DNA from 4 places in the Hymenobacter sp. APR13 genome. Region 1 is predicted to be linked to each of the others. Evidence: riboswitches for the same ligand, from Rfam matches in the RefSeq annotation. Region 1 holds a riboswitch; each other region holds the start of a gene.

Evidence for each region. Region 1 has a riboswitch for S-adenosylmethionine ahead of metH (methionine synthase). Riboswitches for the same ligand answer to the same signal wherever they lie in the genome.
Region 2: linked by a shared signal. The riboswitch ahead of N008_RS00250 (RimK family alpha-L-glutamate ligase) and the one ahead of metH (methionine synthase) in region 1 are both predicted to bind S-adenosylmethionine.
Region 3: linked by a shared signal. The riboswitch ahead of N008_RS05635 (O-acetylhomoserine aminocarboxypropyltransferase/cysteine synthase family protein) and the one ahead of metH (methionine synthase) in region 1 are both predicted to bind S-adenosylmethionine.
Region 4: linked by a shared signal. The riboswitch ahead of N008_RS15180 (phosphoadenylyl-sulfate reductase) and the one ahead of metH (methionine synthase) in region 1 are both predicted to bind S-adenosylmethionine.

What each region holds. Positions count from the first base shown of each region.
Region 1 covers NZ_CP006587.1:2,130,380-2,134,035, forward strand. The annotation lists gene N008_RS08925 (DUF5686 and carboxypeptidase-like regulatory domain-containing protein) at 1-19, opposite strand, end outside; gene N008_RS21510 (PA14 domain-containing protein) at 197-1,318, opposite strand; SAM riboswitch class I at 1,477-1,590, shown strand; gene metH (methionine synthase) at 1,663-3,656, shown strand, end outside.
Region 2 covers NZ_CP006587.1:69,569-73,224, reverse strand. The annotation lists gene N008_RS00260 (EcsC family protein) at 1-530, shown strand, start outside; gene N008_RS00255 (hypothetical protein) at 673-1,110, opposite strand; SAM riboswitch class I at 1,511-1,604, shown strand; gene N008_RS00250 (RimK family alpha-L-glutamate ligase) at 2,034-3,023, shown strand; gene N008_RS00245 (LLM class flavin-dependent oxidoreductase) at 3,171-3,656, shown strand, end outside.
Region 3 covers NZ_CP006587.1:1,335,559-1,339,214, reverse strand. The annotation lists gene metX (homoserine O-acetyltransferase family protein) at 1-98, opposite strand, end outside; gene N008_RS05635 (O-acetylhomoserine aminocarboxypropyltransferase/cysteine synthase family protein) at 422-1,804, opposite strand; SAM riboswitch class I at 2,190-2,303, opposite strand; gene N008_RS05630 (LysM peptidoglycan-binding domain-containing protein) at 2,722-3,000, opposite strand; gene N008_RS21355 (lipocalin family protein) at 3,235-3,651, shown strand.
Region 4 covers NZ_CP006587.1:3,632,556-3,636,211, forward strand. The annotation lists gene cysD (sulfate adenylyltransferase subunit CysD) at 161-1,105, opposite strand; gene N008_RS15180 (phosphoadenylyl-sulfate reductase) at 1,265-2,041, opposite strand; SAM riboswitch class I at 2,354-2,445, opposite strand; gene N008_RS15185 (SDR family oxidoreductase) at 2,872-3,656, shown strand, end outside.

The DNA of each region.
Region 1 (3,656 bases):
AGCGGTAAGGAAGCAACAAGGGTAATCGGCAGCTGGAAATCAGATAAGTGACAGACGGCGAGGCGTAAGATACGGCTTTCGGATAGCCCTGCCATGCCTCTCACATAGCGCAAGCGAAAAAGCACCCGCTACGTTCCGCCATCCTTGTATACAAGAGGGTTGTCGTCAGGTTATCAAATTGTTAGCATACTGCGGGCTACTGCACCACCACTTCCACCCGGCGGTTGCGGGGGCGCTGCTGCGGGTCGCGGTTGTCGGCCACGGGGCGCGTGCCGCCGTAGCCCCGCGCCAGCAGCCGCACCGAGTCGATGCCCTGCTGCACCAGGTAGCGGCGCACCACCCGGGCCCGCTGCTGGGAGAGGCGCAGGTTCAGGTGGGCCTCGCCCACGTTATCGGTGTGGCCGGCCACTTCCAGGCGCAGGCCGGGCTGGCGGCGCAGCGTCTGGGCCAGCTCGTTGAGCGTAGGAAGGCTGGAGGGCAGCAGCTCCGCTGTGCTTTGGGCGAAGTACAGGTTGGGCAGCGTGACGGCCGCGCCCCTGGCCAGGTTGCCCAGCTCCGCCAGCGCCGGCGGGTCGTTTTTAGGCGGAAGCGGCCGGGCGACCCCGACGGACCGGGGAGCCGGCTTCGCCGGGGCGGCGGGGCGGGGCTTGGGCAGTGGGGCGGACGCGGGGCGCGGGCGGTAGCCGATGACCAGAGCCGCTTTGGCGGGCACAGACGTGATACGGGCCCGCCGGGCGGCCATAAAAGCGGCCGTGTCGGCGGCGGTAGCGAGCTTAACCCGCACTGGCCGCGCCGACCAGAGGTAGCTCATTGGAATGGGCTGAATGTTGGACTGCCCGCCGAAGAAATCCGTTATCGACGCGTCGGGCCGCTGCCAGGCCAGCAGCAGCCGGGAGTCCAGCGCGTTCTGGTAGTACTCCACCCGCAGCGCGTAGCGCTTCCCGGCCTCCAGCCGCACGCGGGCTTGGCCCTTGGTAAAGTGCTGGTCGCGCCAGGAGTCGAACAGCAGCTGGTTGTCCAGCCACATCCGCACGCCGTCGTCCACGGTCAGGTGCAGCACGTACTGGCCCGTCACGGGCGCTTCCAGAAAACCCGTCCAGCGCACCGAGAAATGCTCGGCCGGTACGCCCGGGGCGGGCGGCAATTTGCGCCACTCAAAATCCAGCTGGTTGTCAATGCGCGTCAGTACGGCCCGCTCGAAATTCTGCCCCCGGTAATACGTGCCCGTCAGGCCGCGCGGCGTCAGGGTTTGAGCGGGGCTGAGGAGCGGAGCCAGGAGCAGGGCGGCAACCCCGGCGGCGTAGGATAGTGGTAGCATGATAAAAGAGTAAGTGATATGCAAGACTCAAACCAGGCAAACCGCCTCTCATTTCAACGAAGAATTCAACGCCTCATTGTGCCCATTTCACCAAACGCTCCGCACTGCCAACGCGGCCCGTTGCAATTCCTGGGTTTCCGGTTGTATCTTCGCTGCGTTACTTATCCAGAAAGACCGAGGGATTGGGCCCGATGACGTCTTAGCAACCTGAAATAAAACAAGGTGCTAATTCCCTTTTCAGGGCCTTTGCGGGCGCTGGAAGAAGATAAGAACAGGATTCGCGTCCCGCGCGGCTCTTTCTGGATAGGCACTTTTTGCTGCTGATTTTCTTTAGAAGAGCCGATATGCCGACCGTCCTCCCTGCCCCCGCCACTACGTCCCCCCTCCACGACATCCTGCGTCAGCGCGTGCTGATTCTCGACGGCGCCATGGGCACCATGATCCAGCGCCACACGCTCACGGAGGAGGATTTCCGGGGCACGCGCTTCGCCGACCACCCCAAGCCCCTGCGCGGCAACAACGACCTGCTCAGCCTCACCCGCCCCGACATCATCCGGGGCATTCACGACGAGTACTTCGCCGCCGGGGCCGACATGGTGGAAACCAACACCTTCAGCGGCACCACCATCGCCCAGGCCGACTACGCGCTGGAGCACATTGTATATGAGCTGAACTACGAGTCGGCGCGGCTGGCGCGGGAGTCGGCGGATGCCTTTACGGCCCTCACGCCCGACAAGCCGCGCTTCGTGGCGGGGGCCGTGGGGCCCACCAACCGCACCGCCAGCCTCTCGCCCGACGTGAACCGCCCCGGTTTCCGGGCCGTGACGTTCGATGAGCTGGCCACCGCCTACCTGGAGCAGGTGCGCGGCCTCGTGGACGGCGGCTCCGACGCGCTGCTCATCGAAACCATCTTCGACACGCTCAACGCCAAGGCCGCCCTGTTCGCGGTGCAGAAGTTCTTTGACGAGGGCGGCAAAGTGGTGCCCGTCATGATTTCGGGTACGATAACCGATGCCTCGGGCCGCACCCTGAGCGGGCAGACGGTGGAGGCGTTCTGGAACTCCATCCGCCATTTGCCGCTGCTGAGCGTGGGGTTGAACTGCGCCCTCGGCGCCGACCAGCTCAAAGTATACATCAAGGAGCTGAGCCGCATTGCCGACGTACACATTTCGGCCTACCCCAACGCCGGCTTGCCCAACGCCTTTGGCGGCTACGATGAGTCGGCCCAGGAATTTGCGGGCGTAGTGGAGGGCTACCTGGCCGACGGCCTCGTGACGGTGGTGGGCGGCTGCTGCGGCACCACGCCCCAGCACATCGGCGAGCTGGCCCGCCTGGCCGAAAAGTACGCGCCGCGCCTCTTACCGGAAGTGCCCAGAGCCACCCGTCTGAGCGGCCTGGAACCGTTTGGCGTGTACCCCGACAGCCTGTTCGTGAACGTAGGCGAGCGGTGCAACGTGACCGGCAGCCGCGCCTTCGCCCGCCTCATCCGCACCGGCAACTACGAGGCAGCCCTGCAGGTAGCCCGCGACCAGGTGGAAGGCGGCGCGCAGGTTATCGACGTGAACATGGACGAGGGTATGCTCGACTCGGAGCAGGCCATGACCACGTTCCTGAACCTGATTGCCTCGGAGCCCGACATTTCGCGGGTGCCCGTCATGATTGACTCCTCGAAGTGGAGCGTGCTGGAAGCCGGCCTCAAGTGCGTGCAGGGCAAGAGCATCGTCAACTCCATTTCCCTGAAGGAAGGTGAGGAGGTGTTCCGGCAACGGGCCCGCACCGTGCGCCAGTACGGCGCGGCCGTGGTGGTCATGGCCTTCGACGAGAACGGCCAGGCCGACAACTACGAGAAGCGCATCGAAATCTGCCGGCGCAGCTACGACATCCTAGTGAACGAAGTCGGTTTCCCGGCCGAGGACATCATTTTCGACCCCAATATCCTGACGGTGGGCACCGGCATGGAGGAGCACCGCAACTACGCGCTGGACTTCATCGAGGCGGTCCGCTGGATCAAGCAGAACTTGCCCGGTGCCCTCACCAGCGGCGGTGTTTCGAACATCAGCTTCTCGTTCCGCGGCAACGACGTAGTGCGCGAGGCCATGCACTCGGCCTTCCTCTACCACGCCATCCGCGCCGGCCTGGACATGGGCATCGTGAACCCCAGCCAGTTGGCCGTGTACGACGAGGTGCCGCAGGACCTGCTGGAGCTGGTGGAAGACGTGCTGCTCAACCGCCGCCCCGACGCCACCGAACGCCTCGTGGACTTCGCCGACACGGTGAAGCAGAAAGACAAAGTGGAAGTGGTAGCCGACGCCTGGCGCAGCCTGCCGGTGAAGGAGCG
Region 2 (3,656 bases), 2.1 Mb from region 1:
AAGGCACGCTACAGGAGCGGGAGGCGCGGGTGCGGGCCCGCATCCGGGCGTACCGCAACACGGCGGCCGTGGAAGGCGGCGTGACCGGGGCCGGCGGCTTCCTGCTGGGCCTGGCCGATTTTCCGCTGCTGCTGGGCATCAAGCTGAAGCTGCTGTTTGATATTGCCGCCCTCTACGGCCATGACGTGCGCAGCTTCCCGGAGCGGCTCTACCTGCTGCACATCTTCCAGCTGGCCTTCAGCAGCCAGCACACCCGCCGCGAAACCTACTGCCAGCTCGCCGCCTGGCCCGAAACGCAGCAAACCGTCACTGCCGAAACCTTCGACTGGCGCACGTTCCAGCAGGAGTACCGCGACTACATCGACTTGGCCAAGCTGGCCCAGCTGGTGCCCGTCATCGGGGCCGCCGTGGGGGCCGTGGCCAACTACCGCCTGCTGGCCCAGCTCGGCGACACGGCCATCATGTGCTACCGCCTGCGCTGGTTTGCCGAGCACGGCCGCATTGCCGGTGAGGCGGATTCCGCAAAGTAGGGTGTCATTCCGAGCAAAGCGAGGAATCTGGGTAACCACGCATGCTACAGCATCACCCAGATTCCTCGCTTCGCTCGGAATGACACAAAAAAACAGCCCTGACGTTACCGTCAGGGCTGGTTTTTTTTGGTGGCAGGAAAGCTTAGCCTTTGGCCTGCTTGGGGCCCTGGTGGGCTTTGCGCTTGGCCATGCGGTCAGACTGCAGCTGGGTGTACTTGGCGTACTGGTCGGCGCTCAGGATTTGCTTGAGCTGGGCGTCGTACTGGGCTTTTTTGCCCTTCATGGCCTCATGGTGCTGGCGCTTGGTAGCGGGCGTGGTGCCGACCTGGGCTTTGTAGGCCTGCATTTCCTTGGCGCGGCTCAGGTGCAGCTGGCGCACCTGCTCAGTCTGGGCGGCCGACAGGCCGAGCTGCTTGGTGAGGCTCTTGGCGGCGTGGTCGGCGCGCTGCTCGGGCGTTTTGGCGGCTTTGTCGCCTTTCATGCGGTGCTGGCCGTGAGGCGCTTTGGCGGGCAGCGTCTGGGCCGAAACGGCGGCGGCAGAAAACGAGAAAGCGGCGAGGATGACGAGGAACTTCTTCATGGCTATGATTGGAAAATTTATGACGGGTGAAAGAAGCCCGCTGCCGTCCGGACTGGCGGCCGGGCTTCTGCAAGGTCATTTGCAACTCCGGTGCCAGTTTTCGGTGCCAAGGCTAAAAACTGGCCTCTTGAAAAATTTAAATTTTTCGGTTAAACCTTCGTTTGCGGGCTCGGTCGCGGGTTTTTATCGGGGCTGACGCCTTGGAATCGGCCGGTTCCAGCACTGGCGGGCGAAGGCCGTGGCCCCGGCTTCGGGCTGGCGGAGGCGGGCAGCCAGGGGCGAGGAAAGAACCGCCAGTCGCAACAAAATGGGGCGGTTGGGGCTTTGTACAGTCCGGGTTGCGGGGGCAGCAATCCGGTTTTACCTTTGCCCTATCAATTCTTTCTAGCCCGAAGGATTGTTTTTATACAGAGGCGCTGAGAGACAGGCTCGATGAAGCGTCGGCAACCACCCGGAACCCTCCGGAACGGTGCCAATTCCTGACCATATAAAAACAAGTTGCCGTGGACGCTTCCAACAACCTCCTGCATTCAACCTCCGCTTTTTTGGCTCCGGCTGCCGCGTTGCGGCTGGCGGGCCGGGGCTGTTGTTGCTGTTGTTGTCGGGCGTAGCTAGCCCCTTCTCTGTTTTCGCGGGTATGCGCCCGCCGGCGCTGCACGTCGGCCGGCTGCTGCACTGAGCGGCTTCGCGCCCGCACCTCCTCTTTTTCTCGGATTGTCGCCCGATGGCCAGGCCGGGTGCAGGCTTTGCGCTCCGTTTGGCGGCCTGCGGTGGCTGCTGATTCGTTCGTTGCGCGGTTTGCGGGCGGTGTAATCGGCTAGGCCGGACTTCCGTTCCTGCGTTGTTTTTTCCCGGGAGCCGGTGGCGTTGCGCTTCTGCCGGCGCCGTTTCGTTTTTCATTTTCCGTCTTTTTGCTTCTGACTGTGTCATCCCTCCAAAAGCCCATAGGTATCTATTTCGAGCACCCCGAGTGGTTCAAGCCCCTGTTTGCGGAGCTGGACCGCCGCGGCCTGCCCTACGAGAAAATCGACGCCGCGCATCACCTGTTCAACCCCTCGGAAAGGGAAAGCCGCTACAGCCTCGTGGTGAACCGCATGAGCTCGTCGGCGTACCTGCGCGGGCATGGGCAGGGTATCTTCCACACGGCCGGCTACGCCACGCATCTGGAGCGCATCGGTACGCGCATCATCAACGGCTCGGCGGCCACGGCCATCGAGACCAACAAGGCACGGCAGCTGTCCTTGTTTGAGTCGCTGGGGCTAAAATATCCGGCTTCGCGGGTCATCAACCACGCCTCGCGGGCCGCGGATGCCGCGCGCGAGCTGCGCTTTCCGGTGGTGGTGAAGGTGAACATCGGCGGCAGCGGCGCGGGCATCATCCGCTTCGATACGCCGGAAGGCCTGCAAGCCGCCGTCGACAACAACCAGATTGACCTGGGCATCGACCAGACGGCGCTGGTGCAGGAGTACGTGACGCCCCGCGGCGGCCACATTCACCGCGTGGAAACGCTCAATGGCAAGTTTCTCTACGCCATGAAGGTGTACACCACCGGCGAGAGCTTCAACCTGTGCCCGGCCGAAATCTGCCAGATTCCGGAAGAGCAGTCGGCCGAGTTCTGCCTGACGGAAGCCCCGAAAAAGGGAATCCAGGTAGAGGCCTTCACGCCACCCGCCGAGGTGATTGAAGCCGTGGAGCGCATCGTGGCCGCCGCCAAAATCGACGTGGGCGGCATCGAATACTTGCTTGATGACCGCACCGGCGACGTGCTGTTCTACGACATCAACGCCCTGTCCAACTTCGTGGCCGACGCCGTGAACGTGGTCGGCTTCGACCCCTACGCCCGCTTCGTGGACTACCTGGAATCGCAGCTGCCGGTGACGGCGGTGGCTCAGGAGGGAGTGGCCACGGCATAGGCCGACGATTCATTCAAGCAAACAATCAGAACGTCATGCTGAGCTTGCCGAAGCATCTCGCGTGCTGACGCCGGATTACTATCACAACGTCAGCACGCGAGATGCTTCGGCAAGCTCAGCATGACGTTCTACTCAACTCAACGAACCATGAAATTTGGCTATTGGATGCCCGTTTTCGGGGGCTGGCTGCGCAACGTCGAGGACGAGCAGATGCCCACCGACTGGAGCTATGTGAAGCAGCTGGCGCAGCGCAGCGAGGCGTTGGGCTACGACCTCACGCTGATTGCGGAGCTGTACCTGAACGACATCAAAGGCACCGAGGCGCCTTCGCTGGAGGCCTGGAGCACGGCCGCCGCGCTGGCCGCTGTCACCGAGCAGCTGGAAATTATGGTGGCCGTGCGGCCCACCTTCCACAACCCCGCGCTGCTGGCCAAGCAGGCCGCCAACATCGATTTGATTGCGCCCGGGCGGTTGTCGCTGAACGTGGTATCGAGCTGGTGGAAGGATGAGGCCACCAAGTATGGCCTGCACTTCGAGCAGCACGACGACCGGTACGCCCGCACCCGCGAGTGGCTGGACGTGGTGACCAACGTGTGGAAGCAGGACCATTTCAGCTACGACGGCAAGTACTAC
Region 3 (3,656 bases), 790 kb from region 1:
GCTACCTCCACCTGCGGCAGCAGCGCCCCGTTTTCCAGCCGCAGCGGCCGGGGCAACCGGAACACGTGCGGCGCGTCAGAAGAAATGGTAGAGCTCATCAGAAAGAAAAAAGGAGCGCGAAAATCAGTTTCGCGACGTGCGAAGCGCGTGGCCGCCAATTGGCGCAAGTGGCGCACCGGCTGCCCGCCTGCGGCGCGTATGCCAAGCCGAAGCCTGACGGTGCAAATCGGCCATCAGGGCCGTGAGAATATCCATAGCCCGCAGGCTGAGCCGGTAGTGCCGGCTCAGCCCCGGCCATGGGCGGGCAGGGAGTATCGGTTTCCTCTCTCACAAAAAAACCGACGTCCTGCCCGCGTGCCGCGAGGCTGGAGGCGGGGCGGGCTGCCCTCTCAAAACAGCCCGCCCATAACCCCACTCTCACTTACACCTCCAGCGGTGCGGCATGTTCGGGCTGCGGCTCGGGCAGCAGCGTAGTTTCTTTGGGGTCTGGCGTGGCGGCGTTGCGCACGGCGTCGAAGGCCTGCTGCAAGTCGGCCCGGATATCGTCGAAGTGCTCGATGCCCACCGACAGGCGTAGCAGCGTGGGCGTTACGCCGGCGGCGCGCTGCTCGGCGTCGGAAAGCTGCTGGTGCGTGGTGGCCGAGGGCTGGATGATGAGCGTTTTGGCGTCGCCGACGTTGGCCAAGTGGCTTACCAGCTTCAGGTTGTCGATGAACTGGGTGGCGGTTTCCTTGCTGCCTTTGATGGCGAAGGTGAGCACGCCGCCGTAGCCGCGCTTCAGGTATTTCTGGGCCAGTTGGTGGTAGGGGCTGCTCGGCAGACCGGGGTAGTTCACGGCTTCCACCTGCGGGTGCTGCTCCAGCCACGTAGCCACGCGCAGGGCGTTTTCCACGGTGCGCTCCACCCGCAGACTCAGCGTTTCGAGGCCCTGCAGCAGCAGGAAAGAGTTGAACGGACTCTGCGACGGACCAAAGTCGCGCAGGCCTTCCACCCGGGCCCGGATGATGAAAGCAATGTTGCCGAACGGCCCGTTTTTGCCGAATACGTCGTTGAACACCAGCCCGTGGTAGCCGTCGGACGGCTCGGTGAACTGCGGGAACTTGCCGTTGCCGAAGTCGTAGGTGCCGCCGTCCACAATCACGCCGCCCACGCTGGTGCCGTGGCCGCCAATCCACTTGGTAGCTGATTCCACCACGATGCTGGCGCCGTGCTCCAGCGGCCGGAACAGGTAACCGCCCGCCCCAAAGGTGTTGTCCACGATGAGCGGCAGGTCGTGCTTGCGGGCAATGGCGGCAATAGCCTCAAAATCGGGGATGCTGAAGCTGGGGTTGCCGATGGTTTCCAGGTAAATGGCCTTGGTGTTCTCGTCAATCAGGGCCTCAAACTTGGCGGGCTGGTCGCCGTCGGCGAAGCGCACCTCAATGCCCAGGCGCTTGAAGGCCACCTTGAACTGGTTGTAGGTGCCACCATACAGGTGCGTGGTGCTCACGAAGTTGTCGCCGGCCTGCAGGATGTTGTTGAGGGCAATGAATTGCGCCGCCTGCCCCGACGATACCGCCAAGGCCGCCACGCCGCCTTCCAAGGCCGCCACGCGCTGCTCGAACACGTCGGTGGTGGGGTTCATCAGGCGGGTGTAGATGTTGCCGAACTCCTTCAGCGCAAACAGGTTGGCGCCGTGCTCGGCGTTCTTGAACACGTAGCTGGTGGTCTGGTGAATGGGCACGGCGCGCGAACCGGTAACGGGGTCGGGCTGCTGGCCGGCGTGGAGCTGAAGGGTCTCGAAGTGGAGGTTCTGCGTGGACATGGCAGGGCTGATTTGGAAGGCGTTTGGTATGGGAAAGGGGAGCGTAGACCGCTGAAATGCCGCGCCGAAGCGTAGCAGAGTCCTCTGCCGAACCAGCCGAACCGCGCACGGAACCGGCTAGGCCAAAGCAAAGGAGGGAGCCGGGGGCCAGGGCAGGCCGGTACCGGTCAGGTGTGCAGGAGGGGGAGGGGGGGGCTGCGTAGCCGGATTCAGGCTAGCAACAGCAACAACACGCGCCGCAACAGCCGCGCATTCGCATTCGGCCGGCAACTAGGGCCGTAGCCGCAGAAACGCGCAAACCCCACGGCGAAGCAGCAGGCCCGAAGGCGGCCGAAGCGGTGGGGTATTGGGGGGCGAAAGCGAGGGTGTTTTCCATGGTACTCCGAGGTTATATGCCCCGCCGCCGGATGGCTGGTCGGGTAGGAATTGGCACCTTTCGCGCGGTCGAAGGTTGCCAGTGGGTCGGGGAGCCTATTCTCTCGCCACTTCTGTATAAATCCTATGAAAACTTCCCCGCCGCGAGCGGGGGAGTACCGGGTTGGTGTTGCAAAGGTATAGGCGTAGTTTTGATATCTGCAACAGCTGCCGGTTATTTTTTTTGGCGCAAGCAAAAGAACGCCGTTTGCGCGCTCCTGATGGCTGTATCTGTAGTGGAGGTTGTGTGTATGTATCTGATAATTTGATTTGTATGATTGATGGCTTATTCGGCTAATCGGAGTTGCCGGCTTCTGTAAGCGGCCGAAAAGGCCCCGGCTACTGCCGCTGCAGCGGTGGTGGTAGCTGAAAATGCCGCCGCTGGCCAGTCGGTTTTCGGGGGCGAAACCAGCCTGCCCAGCGGCCAAAGTGCCAGGGAAAGACACAAAAAAAGCCGCCCTTTGCAAGGCGGCTTTTAGTACATTTCCTGGAAAAGGAAACGGCTATTCTTTGGGCAGGGTCAGTACCTGGCCGATTTCGATTTTGTCGGGGTCGGCGCCGATGATGGCCTTGTTGGCTTCGTAGATCTGCTTCCATTTGGTGCCGTCGCCGTAGTGGTTGCGGGCAATTTTGGAGAGCGAGTCGCCGCTTACTACCGTGTAGGTTTCGCCGGCGGCGGCGTTGGCATTGCCGAAGAAGTCGGTGTCGCCGGTAGCAGCGGGCTTAACGGGTTCAACGGGTTTTTTTTCGCCTTCGTTCGAGAGAAAATCAAAGAGTCCCATAGTCGTGCGTTGGGTTGGAAGAGTGGGAAAAGAGCCGACTACCAGCTTCAGGGCCTGTCGTGTGGCTTCTTACGCCAAGATCCGCAATAAGTTATCAGGCCATATATATCAGCTGTAAACATCTTGCCGCAACCTCCCGTAAGAAGCGCAACACTGGGGTTGCCAGTGGTCGGCCGGCACCCTTCGGCTCAGGCAAAACACGCTTTTCATCTCTCAACCATTTCACGGAATTCCATGAAAACTCTCTCCCATCCGTTCCGCTACCTGGCCAGCCTCCTGATGCTTGTGTCGTTGTTTGCCGCCTCGTGTGGCAGCAAGGAAGGTAAAGTAGAAGGCGTAAACATGCTCTACGGCACGCAAAGCAAAGTCTGGAAAACAGATAAAGAACTGAGCGCCGCCGGCGACAAAGTAAAGCAGACCGATGCCCAGGAAGATGAGCGCATCACCTTCTTCGCCAACGGCCAGTACAACATGACCTCGCCCGCTGGTGCCGTAAACGGCAAATACACGTTCGACCAGCCCGGTAAAACCATCACCATGACCCCCGATGGCGCTGCCCAGAGCAACACGTTCAACGTGGTAACCCTCACCGACGACAAGCTGACGCTGAAAAGCGCCGCCGGTGCTGAGCTGCGCCTTGAGAAGGAGTAAGCTCC
Region 4 (3,656 bases), 1.5 Mb from region 1:
TGTAATGTGAAGAATGTGGGTGAATGTGAGAAATGTGAAAAATGACTGTTCAGCGAAGTGGAATGAGTGGTGAGAAAGAGCAGCAGAGCGGCGCGTCATTGTGCCGGACGGTGCACCCTTTATTTCTCACATTCACCCACATTCGTCACATTTCACACATTTAGAAATATCCGTTCCGCTTGCGGTCTTCCATGCCGGCTTCGGAGATGTTGTCGTCGAGGCGGGTGGCGCCCCGCTCGCTTACTTTGGCCAGCAGCAGGTCCTGGATGATGTCTTCCACGGTGCGGGCGTCGCTTTCCACGGCGGCGGTGCAGGTGGAGTCGCCCACGGTGCGGAAGCGCACCTGCCGGGTCACGATTTCGTCTTCGTCATCGAGCTGCAAATGCTCGGTGAGGCCCAGCAGCTGGCCCGAGGGCAGCACCACGCAGGTACGCTCGTGGCCGAAGTAGATGTCGGGCAGCGGAATGTTTTCGCGCTGGATGTAGCGCCACACGTCCAGCTCCGTCCAGTTGGAAATCGGGAACACGCGCACGTTTTCGCCCTTCTGGATGCGGCCGTTGTAGATGTTCCAGAGCTCGGGGCGCTGGCGCTTGGGGTCCCACTGGCCAAATTCGTCGCGCACCGAGAAGATGCGCTCCTTGGCCCGGGCCTTTTCCTCGTCGCGGCGGGCCCCGCCGATGCAGGCGTCGAACTCAAACTCCTCGATTACCTCCAGCAGCGTGTAGGTCTGCAGCGGGTTGCGGCTGGGGTACTTGCCGCCCGGCTCACGCAGGCGCTGCCGCTTAATCGTATCCTCCACCTTGCGCACCACCAGCTTTTCGCCCAGCTGGGCGGCTAGCTGGTCGCGGTAGGCCAGCACCTCGGGGAAGTTGTGGCCGGTATCCACGTGCACCAGCGGGAAGGGGAAGCGGCCGGGGCGGAAGGCTTTCTCGGCCAAACGCGTGAGTACAATGGAATCCTTGCCGCCCGAAAACAGCAGGGCCGGCCGCTCAAACTGCCCCGCCACCTCCCGCAGGATGTGGATGGCTTCGGCTTCCAGCCGGTCGAGGTAATCGAAAGTGGTACTCATATTTGTCTGGATTTCAGTTCTGTTGTTGTCCGTCATGCTGAGCGCAGCCGAAGCATCTCTACCGCTTCGTTGTGGCGGTTCATTAACCCAAGGTTTAAACCCTGGGCTATGGAGCGGTTGACGTTGGAATCAACTTGATTAGCCAGCGGTAGAAATGCTTCGACTTCGCTCAGCATGACGTTCTTTTTTGCCGTGCTATCTGGCCGGAACCGGCTCCACCACCGGGTCGGGGCCGTCGTGATGCGCGGTGGCGTGCAGGCCGCACTCCTTGGCCGAAAGGTCTTCCCACCACCAGCGGCCGGCCCGGAAATCCTCGCCGGGCTTGATGGCGCGGGTGCAGGGGGCGCAGCCGATGCTCACGAAGCCCTGCTGGTGCAGCGGGTTCACCGGAATGCCCTCTTGCTGCACAAAGGCCAGCGCCTGCTCCCAGGTCCAGTCGAAGAGCGGGTGGATTTTTACGAGTTGGTGCGCCGCGTCCCACTCCACGGGGTCCATCGTCTGCCGGTTCTGCGACTGTTCGGCCCGGATGCCGGTCACCCAGGCCCCGCGGCCGGCCAGGGCCCGGTTCAGGGGCTCCACCTTGCGGATGTGGCAGCACTCCTTGCGGTTGTCCACGCTCTCGTAGAAGGAGTTCGGGCCTTTCTGCAGGAGCAGGTTTTCCAGGTCCTCGCGCTGCGGGGCGTACACCGCAATGGGCTTCTGGTAGCGGATCAGCGTCTTATTCCAGGTAGAGTAGGTTTCCTGGAAGTTGCGGCCGGTATCGAGGGTGAACACCTCAATGGGCAAGTTGTGGGCGAAAATCAGGTGGCTGATGATCTGGTCTTCCAGCCCGAACGAGGTGGAAAAAACGGCCTGACCGGGGAAGGTGTCGGCCACCAGACGCAGGCGCTCCAGGGCGGAGGCGGCCACTATGAGAGGGCGCAGGCGGTCCAGCAAGGCGTGGGCGGCCGGCGCAGCATCAGCTGCAGGCATAGCAGAAAGAGGGGAGGAGGAAGCCGCCCGATTGGGTCGCGGCATTCCGGCCGGAAGATGGTTTCGGCGAAAACGGCCTACGCAGCGGCGCAGCGCAGTTTTCAGCGAAACAGAAACGGGTGTGCGGTTCCCCTGGCCGACGGCGCAAATGCGCGCGTCAGCTCAGAAATAGGCGGCGCACAAACCAGAAAAATGGGAGCGTGCCTAGCCCTGACAACAGCCCATGCTCAGCATACCACAACATCCATGCTGTACAGCACAGAGGGTAGCAGAAGCGGCGGCGGTGTTGAACAAGGATTTCACGGCTTGTTGTTTTTATATGGTCAGGACTTGGCACCGTTTCGGAAGGTCCGCTGGTTGCCGGCGTTTCGTCGAGCCTGTCTCTCCACGCCTCTGTATAAAAACAATCCTTTCGGGGGGTAAAGAATTGGTAGTACAAAGGTAGAAGCGGAAATTTTACACTTCCAAATTATATTTCATTTACAAGGGCGCAGAGCTAATCTTTGCAGAGGTTATTTTATGGTTAAACTATTAAATTATAGATTTTTATGTGCAAATGGTAGCCGGTTGCAGCAGCTTGGTCCCGACCTGCCAGAACGGCGCAGCTAGAACCGGTAGCACCGTGCCAGTGCCTTTCCGCCCTATAGCGACCCTAGCCGAAGCGCCACTCTGGCCGGGCCCAGGAGCCGGCTCAATCCGTCGGAAATCAGGCTGGGGTTTTCCTGCCGTCACGGCCCACTCGTAGGTGGGGGCCAACCTTGGTAGCGGAAACTTCATGTAACCTACAGCCGCGCAACGTAGTCTTACAGGAGACACCTTGCCTTTCAACTATGCCTGCACTTCCTTCTTCCAAGCGCCTCCAAAACCAAGTAGCCCTCGTCACGGGCGGTAGCTCCGGCATTGGGGCCGGGGTGGCCCGAGCCCTGGCCGCCGAGGGTGCCCGGGTGTTTGTCAATTACTCGCACAGCGCCGACGATGCGGCCGAAGTGGTGCGTGAAATAGAGCAGGCCGGCGGCCAGGCCACAGTGCTGCAGGCCGATGTGAGCAAGGAAGAAGACGTGCTGCGCATGTTCGACCAGATCCGCGAGCAGGCCGGCACGCTGCATATCCTCATCAACAACTCCGGCATCCAGGACGATGCCCCGCTGCTGAACATGACGCTGGAGCAGTGGCAGAAAGTTATTGGCGTGAACCTGACCGGGCAGTTTTTGTGCGCCCGCGAGGCCGCCCGCGAGTTTGTGCGGCGCGGCCCGCAGCCGGAGATTTCCAAAGCCACCGGCAAAATCATCTGTATGAGTTCGGTGCACGAGGTTATTCCCTGGGCTGGGCACGTCAACTACGCCACCAGCAAGGGCGGTATCATGCAGTTGATGAAGACGATGGCCCAGGAACTGGCCCCGCACCGCATCCGGGTGAACAGCATCGGCCCCGGAGCCATTGCCACGCCCATCAACCTCTCGGCCCGCGACACGCCGCAGGAGGAGAAAGACCTGCTTACGCTCATTCCCTACGGCCGCATCGGCGAGCCGGCCGACATCGGCAACGTGGCCGTGTGGCTGGCTTCCGACGAGTCGGATTACGTGACCGGCATCACGCTCTTCGCCGATGGCGGCAT